Regions from separate parts of the Streptomyces sp. NPDC093252 genome, predicted to be linked through region 1. Evidence: riboswitches for the same ligand, from Rfam matches in the RefSeq annotation. Region 1 holds a riboswitch; the other holds the start of a gene.
The links. Region 1 has a riboswitch for glycine ahead of gcvT (glycine cleavage system aminomethyltransferase GcvT). Riboswitches for the same ligand answer to the same signal wherever they lie in the genome.
Positions count from the first base shown of each region.

Region 2: linked by a shared signal. The riboswitch ahead of gcvP (aminomethyl-transferring glycine dehydrogenase) and the one ahead of gcvT (glycine cleavage system aminomethyltransferase GcvT) in region 1 are both predicted to bind glycine.

Region 1 covers NZ_JBFBEM010000011.1:302,924-310,071, reverse strand. Annotated here, with positions in the region: gene glyA (serine hydroxymethyltransferase) at 1-405, opposite strand, end outside; gene gcvH (glycine cleavage system protein GcvH) at 420-800, opposite strand; gene gcvT (glycine cleavage system aminomethyltransferase GcvT) at 968-2,092, opposite strand; glycine riboswitch at 2,283-2,376, opposite strand; gene AB0O01_RS24235 (AAA family ATPase) at 2,689-3,357, shown strand; gene AB0O01_RS24230 (enhanced serine sensitivity protein SseB) at 3,623-4,414, shown strand; gene AB0O01_RS24225 (enhanced serine sensitivity protein SseB C-terminal domain-containing protein) at 4,523-5,332, shown strand; gene AB0O01_RS24220 (ABC transporter permease) at 5,949-6,953, shown strand; gene AB0O01_RS24215 (ABC transporter substrate-binding protein) at 7,037-7,148, shown strand, end outside.
Region 2 covers NZ_JBFBEM010000015.1:7,454-14,601, forward strand. Annotated here, with positions in the region: gene AB0O01_RS28210 (bifunctional nuclease family protein) at 38-511, shown strand; gene AB0O01_RS28215 (MerR family transcriptional regulator) at 797-1,441, shown strand; gene AB0O01_RS28220 (DNA polymerase IV) at 1,591-3,024, shown strand; gene AB0O01_RS28225 (PRC-barrel domain-containing protein) at 3,628-3,996, opposite strand; glycine riboswitch at 4,110-4,205, shown strand; gene gcvP (aminomethyl-transferring glycine dehydrogenase) at 4,375-7,148, shown strand, end outside.

The DNA.
Region 1 (7,148 bases):
CCGCATGCCGTGGGTGAGGTGCCCGCCGTGTGCCAGGTCCAGGCCGAGGATGGTGTCCCCGGGCTGGGCGAGGGCGAACAGCGCGGCCTGGTTGGCGGAGGCCCCGGAGTGCGGCTGGACATTGGCGTACTCGGCGCCGAACAGCTCCTTCACCCGGTCGATGGCGAGCTGCTCGGTGACATCGACGTACTCGCAGCCGCCGTAGTAGCGGCGGCCGGGGTAGCCCTCGGCGTACTTGTTGGTCAGCACCGAGCCCTGCGCCTCCATCACCGCGACCGGCGCGAAGTTCTCGGAGGCGATCATCTCCAGCGTGGACTGCTGGCGGCGCAGCTCGGCGTCGACGGCGGCGGCGACCTCGGGGTCGAGGTCGTGCAGGGGGGTGTTCAGGGAGTCCTGGGCAGTCATCGGTGGGGGTCCCCTCAGCCGGCCGAGAAGGCGGTGTACTCGTCGGCGGAGAGCAGCTCGGCCGGCTCGTCGGCGATCCTCACCTTGAACAGCCAGCCGCCCTCGAAGGGGGCCGAGTTCACCAGCGCCGGGTCGTCCACCACGTCCTGGTTGGACTCCACGACCTCGCCGGTGACCGGGGAGTAGAGGTCGGAGACGGACTTCGTGGACTCCAGTTCGCCACAGGTCTCCCCGGCGGTGACCGCGGCCCCGGCCTCCGGGAGCTGGGCGTAGACGACATCGCCGAGCGCGTTCGCGGCGAACTCGGTGATGCCGACCGTGGCCACACCGTTCTCGTCGGTGGCCGACAGCCACTCGTGTTCCTTGCTGTACCGCAGTTCCTGGGGGTTGCTCATGGCCTGAATTCTCCTGTACGGGGATGGCTGGTGAGGGGCGGGGGCGGGGGGGAGTGCCGGTGGCACCCGGGGGTGCGGCGGGCGCAGTTTCCGTCGGTGTTTCCGTCGGTGTTTCCGTCGGTGTTTCCGTCGGTGTTTCCGTCGCAGCGTCCAGCGCTGCTTCGGCGCTACTTCCGGCGCTTGTAGAACGGCAGGGCCACGACCTCGTACGGCTCGTGGCTGCCGCGGATGTCGACGCCGACCCCGGCGGTGCCCGGCGCGGAGTGCGCCGCGTCGACGTACGCCATGGCGATCGGGCGGCCCAGGGTGGGGGAGGGGGCGCCGGAGGTGACCTCGCCGATCACCCGGCCGTCCGTGACCACCGGGTACCCGGCGCGCGGCACCCGGCGGCCCTCGGCGACCAGGCCGACCAGCACCCGGGGCGGGTCGGTCTCGGCCCGCTCCGCCGCGTCGGCGAGCGCCGCCCGCCCGACGAAGTCGCCGTCCTTGTCGAACTTCACCACCCGGCCGAGCCCGGCGTCGAAGGGCGTGAGGTCCGCGGTCAGCTCGTGCCCGTACAGCGGCATGCCCGCCTCCAGGCGCAGGGTGTCCCGGCAGGACAGCCCGCACGGGACGAGCCCGGCGGCGGCCCCGGCCTCGGTCAGCGCCTCCCACAGCACGACCGCGTCCTCCGGCTGCGCGAACAGCTCGAAGCCGTCCTCGCCGGTGTAGCCGGTGCGGGCGATCAGCGCGGGGACGCCCGCGACCGTGCCGGGGAGCCCGGCGTAGTACTTCAGGCCGTCGAGGTCGGCGTCGGTGAGGGACTTCAGGATGCCGGGGGACTCGGGGCCCTGGACGGCGAGCAGCGCGTAGGCGTCCCGGTCGTCGCGGACCTCGGCGTCGAAGCCGTCCGCCCGCTCGGTGAGGGCGTCCAGCACGACCTGGGCGTTGGAGGCGTTGGCGACCACCAGGTACTCGGTCTCCGCGAGCCGGTACACGATCAGGTCGTCCAGGATGCCGCCGTCGGCCCGGCAGATCATGGTGTAGCGGGCGCGGCCGGTGCCGACGGCGGCGATATTGCCGACCAGGGCGAAGTTCAGCAGGGCGGCGGCCCCGGGGCCGGTGACGGTGATCTCGCCCATGTGGGAGAGGTCGAAGAGCCCGGCCCGGGTGCGGACGGCGACGTGCTCGTCCCGCTCGGAGCCGTAGCGCAGCGGCATGTCCCAGCCCGCGAAATCGGTCATCGTCGCCCCGAGCGAGCGATGCAGGGCATCGAGCGCGGTACGGCGGGGTGCGGGTGCGGCACTGCTCATCGGTCGGTCTCCCAGGCATGACGGCACGGCAGGACGGCGGGACGGTCCTCTCCGTCACGGGGACGGTGAGGCGGTCCTCCCCATCTGTCATCGGAACCTGAGAGGTTCGCCATGATCATTGATCATCACGGCTTGCACCTTGGGTGGGGCCACCGCGCCACTGCGGCGGCGGCCCGCTTTTCAGATGTGCCTCGCCCGCGCGGTACGGGGCCTGAGAGATTCAAGGGAGGGACTTGCTCCTTCGGCGCCCCGGTGATCACCGGGGACTCTCCCGCGCGGATTCAAGCGGCCGGTATGCAGTTAGGGCCTGTCACAGGCGCCGCCATCATTGCACGCATCGGCCCGGCACGTCAGGGGGAGGCCCTCCGGGCGTCGGCCCGGGTATCGGCTCAGGCGTCGGCTTGGTGATCGGCTCGGGCATCGGTGACGTATGGGCAGGTTTGACAGGGCATGCTCAGTGGGCACGGAGATCGACAGCTCTCTGTAGCAGGCTTGTTGCGCCACGCTGACGGAATGACGAGACACCGCGAATTACCTTCTCTTTACACTCGACGGGGAGGGAACCTCGTGAACCGCCCCAGGGGAGGACGATCACGGTGAACAGGACCACGGCGTACGCGACCACCACCGGCGCCGCACTGCCCGGGCAGCCCCCCGCCCCGGCCCGGGAGGCATGCCCCCCGCTGCCCGCCCCCGTCGTCCGCGACCTGCGCGAGCGGGCCGGCCGCAGCCCCCACGCCCTCCTCTTCGGCCCCCGCGACCTGGTCGTGGTCACCGGCCTGCCCGGCAGCGGCAAGTCCACCCTGATGCGGCGCACGGTGAAGTCGGCGCGGATCGACTCCCAGGACACCCGCGACCGCTGGGACCAGCGCGCCCCGGCCCTCCTCCCGTACACCGTCTACCGCCCCCTGGTCCGGATCGCCCACTACACCGGGCTGTACCGGGCCCTGCGCACGGGCGAGGGGGTCGTCGTGCACGACTGCGGCACCCAGGCGTGGGTGCGGGCCTGGCTGGCCCGCGAGGCCCGGCGGCGCGGCGGCCGGCTGCACATCCTCCTTCTCGACGTCACCCCCGAGCAGGCCCTCCAGGGTCAGCGCGAGCGCGGCCGGGGTGTCTCCCGCTACGCCTTCCGCCGCCACCGGGGGGTCGCGGCGCGCCTGCTCCACCGCATCCAGAAGGACCGCCTGCCGACCGGCGTCGGCTCGGCGGTCCTCCTCGACCGCGCCGCAGCGGACCGACTGCGCCGGATCGGGTTCACGGGGTAGGGGACCGGGACCACCGGGTTCCCCGGGGTGAGGGGCGCCGGACGCCGGGGGTTCGGTCGGGGGCCCGACCCGGGCCGCGGCGCCGGGGCGCGGCAGCCGGCCACAGCACCACCCCGGGCACGACCACCGCGCCCCGCACCACCACCGCCCCCACCGCGCCCTCGCCCCCCTCGCCCGGTTACCCCCGGAGGGACCCTCACGCGCTAGCCTTTCCAGCCCGAAGAGCAGTGGCAGTGGCACGTGGTACTCGGCAGGCGGTAGCAAGATGGACTTCCCGGCGGATCTTCCCGCGGACTTCCCGGTGGGGGCGCACCCCCACCCGCACGGTGGCTGGCCCGGCAACGAGCTGGAGGAGGTGCTCTCCGCCGCCCTCGGGGTCCCGTCGGCCGGTCCGCGGATCGTGGAGGTGCTGGGCCGCAGCTTCCTCTGGGTGCCGCTGCCCAACGGCGGCGGGCCCGACAGCGGCCCCCTGGACCTGCCCACCACCGAGATCGACGGCCAGGTCTACGTCCCGGTGTTCAGCTCCGAGGAGCAGTTCCGCCAGGTCGTCGGCGCGCATATGTCGTACACGATCGCGCCCGCCGTCGAGTTCGCCCGGGGGCTGCCCCCGCAGGCCGGGATCGTGCTCAACCCGGGCGGCACCGTGGGCATCCCGCTGCCGCCGCCCGCCGTGGCCGAGCTGTGCCGGGCGGGCCGTACCGCGCTGGACGGGCCGGCCGGCGGCGGCCGGGTGCGGCTGTTCGAGCCGGACTGGCAGGACGACCCGGTGGACTTCCTGGCCGCCGCGTCCGCCGAGTTCGCCGCCCTCGGGGTGGTGGTGACGGCCCGTCGCTGCCTGGCCGCCGTCGAGACCGCCGAACCGGCGCTGTTCGTCGGGGTCGAACTCGACCGGTGGGACGGCGACATCCGGGCGCTGCCGCTGGCCGCCCTGGAGCGGGCGGTGACCGGCGCCCCGCCCAAGTGGCCGGTCAACCTCGTCCTGTTGGACGTGGCGCAGGACCCGGTGGGGACCTGGATGCGGGACCGGGTGCGGCCGTTCTACACGCGGGACGCGTGACCGGCTCGCGGCGGGCGCGCCGGGCCCCGGATCCGGCGTCGCACGTAAGCTAGTGTCACGGTCGAAAAAAGGGCGTTGCAAGCAGCCCACGAAGGGGCGGGGAAGACAGTGAGCGCGAGCGGCACCGCCGCAACCGGCCAGGTCGAGCACACCCTGCGACAGGTGACGCCGGGTCGGTACGACACCTACGAGGCGCTGCTGCACGCCCTCGCCACCCCCACCGCGGGCCAGATCTGGATGCTGCTCTGGCACGGCCAGGCCGGCTCCCCGGACGCCCAGTACGGAAACATGGAGGTCGAGGGCTACGCGTACGCCCCCTGCGTCACCTCCGCCCAGGAGCTGTCGGCCAGCGGCTGGAACCGCTCCTACGAGGTGGTCGACGCCCTCGACGTGGCCCGCACCCTCTACCCCGACCACTACGGCCTCTGGCTCAACCCGCACTCCCCGGGCGGCGGCGTCGGAGTGCCCTGGCTCGATCTGCGCCGGATCGCCCTCGGCCTCGACCGCCAGCCCGCCGGACCGCTCCGGCTGACCGAGCCCACCGTCGAGGTCCCCCAGTTCTACGCGCTGCTCGCGCAGAACGCCCACCGCACCCCCGCGCTGCGCTCCCTGCGCCGGGCCTGGGTGCAGCCCGCGCTCGGAGCGCCGTATCTCGCCATCGGCCTGGAGGTGTACGACACCTCCCCGACGGCGGTGGACGCGGTGCGGGCGATGATGCACCAGTCGATCGGCGCCTGCCCGGACGGGCTGCCGGTGTCCACGGTGGCGATGTCCGACGCGTACTGCCCGGTGGCGATGTGGATGCGGGCCAACGCCCGGCCGTTCTACGACCGGGAGGCACACGCCCCGGCCGCCGCTCCCGCCCCGGCCCAGGTACCCGGCGGCGGCTACGGCTATCCTCCGCCCCGGAGCTACTGACCGGTCACCCCGGGACGGCGGCCCCACAGCCACCGACCCCCATCACCCCCCCCCGGGCGGCAGCAACCCCGGCACCACCGACCGGCCGCCACCGGACAGCGACCCGGGACCCACCGCCCCCAGTCCCCGCCAATCCCCGCAAGTCCCCCCAGTCCCCGCCAGTCCCCGCCAGTCCCCCCAGTCCCACCGGGTCCCCGCCGGACAACCCCACCAAGCGCCCCCGCCCCACCCTCCCCTCGCCTTCCCCCGCGCCCCCGCGCGTTTCACCCCCGCCCTCCCCGCTGCCCACGTTCTGGACAGCCACGCCCCGCCGCCCGGTTCCGATCCCTCTCTCCGCGCGTAGAAGTGGGTGGATTAAAGGGCGTTCGGCTGACTTGTCTGGATTCATCCTTGTCCTGCCGCCGCCACCCGCTGTCCGGATAACGGAACTCCCAGGACAGCATCACGGTTACGCATCCATTCACCGTCAAGTCTGGCAACAGATCGCCAAAGCGTTGAAGACTCCCGCTCCAGGGGTGTGGACCAGGTGTGTGCCCCCTGTGTACGACGGACTGAAGACGCCGCCACCGCGGCAAGTGCGGGCCGGCTACCGCCGGTTGAGAGGGGTCCCTGCCAGATGACGGCACCAATCCACGAGCCGACCGCCGAGGCGGCCCCGAGCGCGGCCGAGGAAGCGACGGCGCCCGGCGCCGCGAAGGCCGTACAGGGCCGGTCCCTGGGCCGGATCGCCTGGGAGCGTCTCAAGCGGGACAGGCTCGCGCTCGCGGGCGGTGTCCTCGTGCTCCTGCTCATCCTGGTCGCCGTGCTCGCCCCCGTGATCACCTCGCTCGCCGGTCAGGACCCCGAGTCCCACCACGAGGACCTGATCGACCCGCTGTTCGGCACCCCGACCGGCTCCCTGGGCGGCATCAGCGGCGACCACTGGCTCGGCGTCGAACCCGTCAACGGCCGCGACATCTTCGCCCGGATCGTCTACGGCGCCCAGATCTCGCTGCTGGTCGGCTTTCTGTCCGCGCTGGTCGCGGTGGTGCTCGGCACCGTGCTGGGCATCCTGGCGGGCTTCTTCGGCGGCTGGGTCGACTCGGTCATCAGCCGGGTGATGGACGGTCTGCTGGCCTTCCCGCAGTTGCTGTTCATCATCGCCCTGGTCTCCGTGATGCCGAACGAGATGCTGGGCCTCACCGGCACCGGGGTCCGGCTGTTCGTGATGATCCTGGTCATCGGCTTCTTCGGCTGGCCCTACATCGGACGTGTGGTGCGCGGCCAGACGCTCTCCCTGCGCGAGCGGGAGTACGTCGAGGCGGCCCGGTCGCTGGGCGCCGGGCGCTTCTACATCCTGTTCAAGGAACTGCTGCCCAACCTCGTCGCCCCGATCATCGTGTACACGACGATGATGATCCCCACCAACATCCTCACCGAGGCGGCGCTCAGCTTCCTGGGCGTGGGCGTCAAACCGCCCACGGCCTCCTGGGGACAGATGCTCTCCAGCGCGATCGACTACTACGACTCGGACCCCATGTACATGGTGATCCCGGGCGTGGCGATCTTCATCACCGTGCTGGCGTTCAACCTCTTCGGCGACGGCGTGCGCGACGCGCTCGACCCCAAGGGCTCCCGCTGACACCGCCGTCCCGAGCGGCCGAACCCCCAAGCGACCCGTGGATCTTCACGGGGTCTCTCATCAAATCCGGAGGATCCGAGATCGTGACTACCCAACGCACCTCAGGGCGGCGCAAAAAGGCCATGGCCGCTGCCGCGGTGGTCGCCGCGCTGCTGGCCACGGCGGCGTGCGGCGGCGGCGGTGGCAACGACGACA
Region 2 (7,148 bases), on a different contig from region 1:
CTACCCAAACATCCCGGGCACGGCCTAGGGTTGCTGTGTGAACGAGCTCGATGTCGTAGGTGTCCGGGTCGAAATGCCCTCCAACCAACCGATCGTGCTCCTGCGCGAAGTGGGAGGCGACCGCTACCTCCCCATCTGGATCGGGCCGGGGGAGGCGACGGCCATCGCCTTCGCCCAGCAGGGCATGGCGCCCGCCCGACCGCTGACCCACGACCTGTTCAAGGACGTGCTGGAGGCCGTCGGCCAGGAGCTGACCGAAGTACGCATCACGGATCTGCGCGAGGGCGTCTTCTACGCCGAGCTGGTCTTCGCCAGCGGGGTGGAGGTCAGCGCCCGGCCGTCCGACGCCATAGCGCTGGCCCTGCGCACCGGAACGCCGATCTACGGCAGTGACGGGGTGCTCGACGACGCCGGTATCGCCATCCCCGACGAGCAGGAGGACGAGGTGGAGAAGTTCCGCGAGTTCCTCGACCAGATCTCGCCCGAGGACTTCGGTACCAGCAGCCAGTGAACCGGTGAGACGGGGTGCGGCCCGGCGGACACAGGGTGTGTGCCGGGCCGCACCGCTGGGTGTCGGTACGTATCCGTCCGTATCGCCTCGGTGCGGCAATTGCCAGGGGCGCGTGAGAGCGTCCTGCGGCTCCCCGTCGGCGCATTCGGCTAGCCTTTCCCCGCGGTGGGGCGCGGGAAACCACTCCCAGGGTGATTATCACTCGGCGTGCCGAGTGTGGCGATCGTTGACGCACCCTCGGTGACTGCCTACCGTCGAGAAGGCAGGTCAAGGACGGAGGTCGGCGTGAGAAGCAGCGGCGACGGTACGGCTGGGGGTGCCCCCGGGCGCAGTCTCGGGGAGAGCGGTCCGTACCCGCTTCACGGGAGCACGACCGGTCACGCTCCGCAGCGACCGACGGCCGTGCCCAGCAGCGGAGGGGCGACGTCGATGACGTCCGAGCAGATCGGCTACCGCGGGCCGACGGCCTGCGCAGCCGCCGGCATCACCTACCGGCAACTGGACTACTGGGCCCGCACCGGGCTGGTCGAGCCCAGCGTGCGGCCCGCCCACGGGTCGGGGACGCAGCGGCTCTACAGCTTCCGGGACGTCGTCGTCCTGAAGATCGTCAAGCGGTTCCTGGACACCGGGGTGTCGCTCCAGAACATCCGGACCACCGTGCAGCATCTGCGCGAGCGGGGTTTCCGCGATCTGGAGCGGATGACGCTGATGAGCGACGGTGCCACGGTCTACGAGTGCACCTCGCCGGACGAGGTGCACGCGCTGCTCCAGGGCGGTCAGGGGATCTTCGGGATCGCCGTGGGCGTGGTGTGGCGGGACGTGGAGAGCGCGCTGTCGCAACTGCACGGGGAGCGGATCGACACCGGGGAGACGCTCGTCGGCCACAATCCGGCCGATGAGCTGGCGCGGCGGCGCAACCGGGCCGTCTGAGGGCTTTCTGAAAGCCTTCCCAGGGGGATCTGAGAGGGATCTGAAGGGCCGTTCTCCAGGGTGGTTCCCTGGCGGTCCCCTCGGGGAGCGGGCCGGGCCCGGCGGTGTCCCGAGGGGCATTGTCAGTGCCGTGGTGCAGCATCGTAGGTGTGAGGAGAACGCCCACGATCCTGCATCTCGACATGGATGCCTTCTTCGCCTCGGTGGAGCAGGCGTCCAAGCCGAGCCTGCGCGGGAAAGCGGTGATCGTGGGCGGGCTGGGCCCCCGCGGAGTCGTGGCGACCTGCTCCTACGAGGCCAGGGTGTTCGGGGTGCACTCGGCGATGCCCATGGCGCAGGCGCGGCGGCTGGCGCCGAACGCCGCGTATCTCGTGCCGCGGTTCGGGCTGTACCGGTCGATCAGCGAGCAGGTGATGGCGCTGCTGCGGGCGCTGTCGCCCCTGGTGGAGCCGCTGAGCCTGGACGAGGCGTTCGTGGATCTGGAGGCCGGGGGAGCGGCCTGGGACCCGGAATCGGCGCGGCTGGCGGGGATCAAGCTGCGCGCGGACATACGGGAGGTCACCGGGCTGACCGGATCCGTGGGGCTGGCCGCGTCCAAGATGCTCGCCAAGATCGCCTCCGAGCAGGCCAAGCCGGACGGACTGGTGCTGATCGAGCCGGGGACCGAGCGGGCGCTGCTCGCGCCGATGCCGGTGCGGACCCTGCCGGGGGTGGGGCCGGCGACCGGCGACCATCTGCGGCGGGCCGGGATCACCACGGTGGAGGAGCTGGCGGAGGCCGGTGAGGACGAACTCGTCCGGCTGCTGGGCAAGGCGCATGGGCATGCGCTGTACGCGATGGCGCTCGCGCACGACGACCGGCCCGTGGTCGCCGAGCGGGAGACGAAGTCGGTGTCGGTGGAGGACACCTACGACGTGGACATCCACGACCGGGTGCGGGTGGAGCTGGAGGTGCAGCGACTGGCGGACCGGTGTGTGCGGCGGCTGCGCGGGGCAGGGCTGTCGGGGCGGACGATCGTGCTGAAGGTGCGGCGGTACGACTTCTCCACGCTGACCCGGTCCGAGACCCTGCGGGGACCGACCGACGATCCCGCGGTGGTGCGGGAGGCGGCTGCCCGGCTGCTGGACTCCGTGGACACCACGGGCGGGGTGCGGCTGCTGGGGGTCGGAGTCAGCGGGCTCGCCGACTACACCCAGGAGGATCTGTTCGCCCAGGCTGCCGGGGAGCTGCGGGACGAGATTCCCGAGGAGCATCCCGAGGAGGGGGATCGCGAGGACACCGAGGGGCACGGCGAGCGGCGCTGGCCGGCGGGGCACGATGTGCGGCACGCCCGGTACGGGCACGGGTGGGTGCAGGGGAGCGGGGTGGGGCGGGTGACCGTGCGGTTCGAGACACCGTGGTCGGAGGCGGCGGGGCGGGTGCGGACGTTCCGTACCGAGGATCCGGAGCTGGAGCCGGTGGAACCGCTGCCGCTGACCGGGGCAGGGGCGGGGGGTGCGCCGGGGGTGGGGGAGGAGCGAAGACCCGGTGGCGGGGAGAGCGGTGGACGCCTAGACGGGGCGCCGGGCGCGCTGCGCGGATGAGTCTGGTCGACAACCTCGCGCGCGTGGCCCTGAGCGGGCGGATCGGGCCGGTACGGGTGGGCGGGGACTGGGGCGATGTCACGGCGGTGCTCGGGGAGGCCGGGGATTCGGGGGCAGCGAGTCGGCGGAGGAAATGGCCGAGGGCTGTTCTTCCGCAGGCATCTGGAGGTCTTCGTGTGCCGGTGCGGGCGGGTGCTGCTGTTCGGGGTCGAGACCTGGTCGCCGGACGGGGTGGAGCTTCCGGGGGTGCTCGGTGGGGGGAGCACGCCCTTTCAGGCCGGGCCGGGGTACGCGGAGGTCCTGGACGCGCTGGAGCGGGTGGGGTGCGGGTGGGAGCCCTACGGGGCGGGGAGCTTCGGGGATCAGGTGACCCTCAAGGCCAGGGGTACCGGGACCGCGTTTGTGTTCCAGGTGCCAGGTGCCAGGTGCCAGGTGCCAGGTGCCAGGAGCCAGGTGCCAGGAGCCGGGGCCGAGCCGGTGCTGCACGCCGTGGGGGTGCCGGGGGACGGGCACGGGTGCCCGGAGGGGGCGGTGGCGGTTTGAGGGCGGCGGGAGGGGTGGGCTGGATCTCCGGGGGCGCGTGGGGCTGCTGTTCCGGGTGGGCTAGCTGTCTTCCTGGCCCGCCATTTTGCCGAAGTCGTGGTCCGGTGGGGGCGGGGCGGTGACGTCCAGGCCGTAGTGGTGGTAGAGCTGGAGTTCCTGTTCGGGGGAGAGATGGCGGCCCACGCCGAAGTCGGGGGCGTCCTTGATCAGGGCGCGGTCGAAGGGGACGTGCAGGGTGCCCTCGATCAGTTCGCTGGGCTCCAGGGGGACGAACGCGTCCCGGCTGAAGAGGCCCGTCCTTATGGCCGCCCACTCCGGGACGCCGGTCGCGTCGTCGAGATAGACCTCGTCGATCGTGCCGATCTTCATGCCGTTGCGGTCGAACGCCTTGCGGCCGATCAGGTTGCGCGGATCGATATCGGTCTGCACGGTCCCTCCACATGGTCGCAACTCATCCGTAAGCACTACGAAAGAGCACATTGGGGCAGGCGGCCACTCGAAGGTCCGTTCGTGGACCGCGCTGGTAGGCTGACAGCGGCTGCTGACCCCGTGCGGGAGAGTCCTCCGGGAAGATCCGGAGGCGCCGAAGGAGCAAATCCTCCCCGGAATCTCTCAGGCCCCCGTACCGCACGGACGAGGTCACTCTGGAAAGCAGGGCGGCGCCGACGGCGTTCGCTCTCACCGACGGTGAAAGCCGGGCCGGCGCCCGGTGAAGCTCTCAGGTTGTGATGACAGAGGGGGAGGCCGTCGGGGTACCCGCGCCGGGGTGCCCCCCGAAGGTCGTGTCAGACCAGGAGGCCCTCCGCAATGACCGCCCATCGCATTCCGCTCTCCGAGCTTGAGCAGGGGATCCCCTTCGAGCAGCGGCACATCGGCCCCGACCAGGAAGCGCGGGCCAAGATGCTCGCCCAGGTCGGGTACGGCTCGCTGGACGAGCTGACCGCCGCCGCCGTCCCCGATGTGATCAAGAACGCCGAGGCGCTGGAACTGCCGGGGGCGCGCACCGAGGCCGAGGTCCTGGCCGAACTGCGCGCGCTGGCCGACCGCAACCAGGTGCTCGGCTCGATGATCGGGCTCGGGTACTACGGAACGTTCACCCCGCCGGTGATCCTGCGCAATGTCATGGAGAATCCGGCCTGGTACACGGCCTACACGCCCTATCAGCCGGAGATCTCGCAGGGCCGGCTGGAGGCGCTGCTGAACTTCCAGACCATGGTCGCCGACCTCACCGGGCTGCCCACCTCCGGTGCCTCGCTGCTGGACGAGGGGACGGCCGCCGCCGAGGCGATGGCGCTGTCCCGGCGGATGGGGAAGAACAAGAAGGGGCTGTTCCTGGTCGACGCGGACGCGCTGCCGCAGACCATCGCCGTCATCCGGACGCGGGCCGAGCCGACCGGGGTCGAGATCGTCGTCGCCGATCTGAGCGAGGGGATCCCGGCCGAGCTGGACGGGCGGGAGATCAACGGGGTGCTGGTGCAGTACCCCGGCGCCTCGGGGGCCGTACGGGACATCACGGCGGTCGTGGAGCAGGCGCACGCGCGGGGGGCGCTGGTCACCGTCGCCGCCGATCTGCTGGCGCTGACGCTGCTGAAGTCGCCGGGGGAGCTGGGCGCGGACATCGCGGTCGGCACCACGCAGCGGTTCGGGGTGCCGATGGGCTTCGGCGGGCCGCACGCCGGATACATGGCGGTGGGCGAGCGCTTCGCGCGCAGTCTGCCGGGGCGGCTCGTCGGAGTCTCGGTGGACGCCGACGGCAACAAGGCGTACCGGCTCGCGCTCCAGACGCGGGAACAGCACATCCGACGGGAGAAGGCGACCAGCAACATCTGTACCGCGCAGGTGCTGCTCGCCGTGATGGCCGGGATGTACGCCGTCTACCACGGGCCCGATGGGCTGCGGACGATCGCCCGGCGGACCCATCGGTACGCCACGGTCCTGGCCGCCGGGCTCCGCGCCGGGGGCGTCGAGGTCGTGCACGGGTCCTACTTCGACACGCTGACCGTCCGCGCCCAGGGCCGGGCCGAGCTGATCGCCGCCGCCGCCCGGGACAACGGGGTCAATCTGCGGGTCGTGGACGCCGACCACCTCTCCCTCGCCTGCGACGAGACGACCACCAGGGCGCAGCTCGGCGCGGTGTGGAACGCGTTCGGGATCGAGGCCGATGCCGAGGCGCTGGACGCCGGGGCGGAGGAGGGGCTGACGGAGGGGGCGCTGCGCAGCGACGAGATCCTCGCCCACCCGGTGTTCCACCAGCACCGTTCCGAGACCGCGATGCTGCGCTATCTGCGCCGGCTGGCCGACCGCGACTACGCGCTGGACCGGGGCATGATCCCGCTCGGGTCCTGCACCATGAAGCTCAACGCCACCACCGAGATGGAGCCGGTGACCTGGCCCGAGTTCGGGCAGCTCCACCCGTTCGCGCCCGCCGGGCAGGCGGAGGGCTATCTGACGCTGATCCGGGAGTTGGAGGAGCGGCTCGCCGAGGTCACCGGCTACGACAAGGTGTCCTTGCAGCCCAACGCCGGGTCGCAGGGGGAACTGGCCGGGCTGCTCGCCGTGCGCGGGTACCACCGGGCCAACGGGGACGAGCAGCGGACGGTGTGCCTGATCCCGTCCTCCGCGCACGGCACCAACGCCGCGAGCGCGGTGATGGCCGGGATGACGGTCGTCGTCGTCAAGACCGCCGAGGACGGCGAGATCGACGTCGCCGATCTGCGGGCAAAGATCGAGCAGCACCGCGACCGGCTCGCCGTGCTGATGATCACGTACCCCTCGACGCACGGGGTGTTCGAGGAGCATGTGGCCGACATCTGCGCCCGGGTGCACGAGGCGGGCGGGCAGGTGTATGTCGACGGGGCCAATCTGAACGCGCTGGTGGGGCTGGCCAAGCCGGGGCACTTCGGGGGCGATGTCTCGCATCTGAACCTGCACAAGACCTTCTGCATCCCGCACGGCGGCGGCGGTCCCGGCGTCGGCCCGGTGGCGGTGCGCTCGCATCTCGCGCCGCACCTGCCGAACCACCCGCTCCAGCCGCAGGCCGGTCCGGAGACCGGGGTGGGCCCGATCTCGGCCGCCCCGTGGGGTTCGGCGGGCATCCTGCCGATCTCCTGGGCGTATGTCCGGCTGATGGGTGGCGAGGGGCTGAAGCGGGCCACCCAGGTGGCCGTGCTGTCCGCGAACTACATCGCCAAGCGGCTGGAACCGCACTACCCGGTGCTCTACACCGGCCCCGGCGGGCTGGTCGCGCACGAGTGCATCATCGATCTCCGCCCGCTGACCAAGGCGACCGGCGTGAGCGTGGACGATGTGGCCAAGCGGCTCATCGACTACGGGTTCCACGCGCCGACGATGTCGTTCCCGGTCGCCGGGACGCTGATGATCGAGCCCACCGAGTCCGAGGACCTGCCCGAGATCGACCGGTTCTGCGAGGCGATGATCGCCATCCGCGCCGAGATCGAGAAGGTCGGTGCGGGCGAGTGGCCCGCCGAGGACAATCCGCTGCGCAACGCGCCGCACACCGCCGCCGCGCTGGGCGGGGAGTGGGCGCACACGTACACGCGGGAGGACGCGGTGTTCCCGGC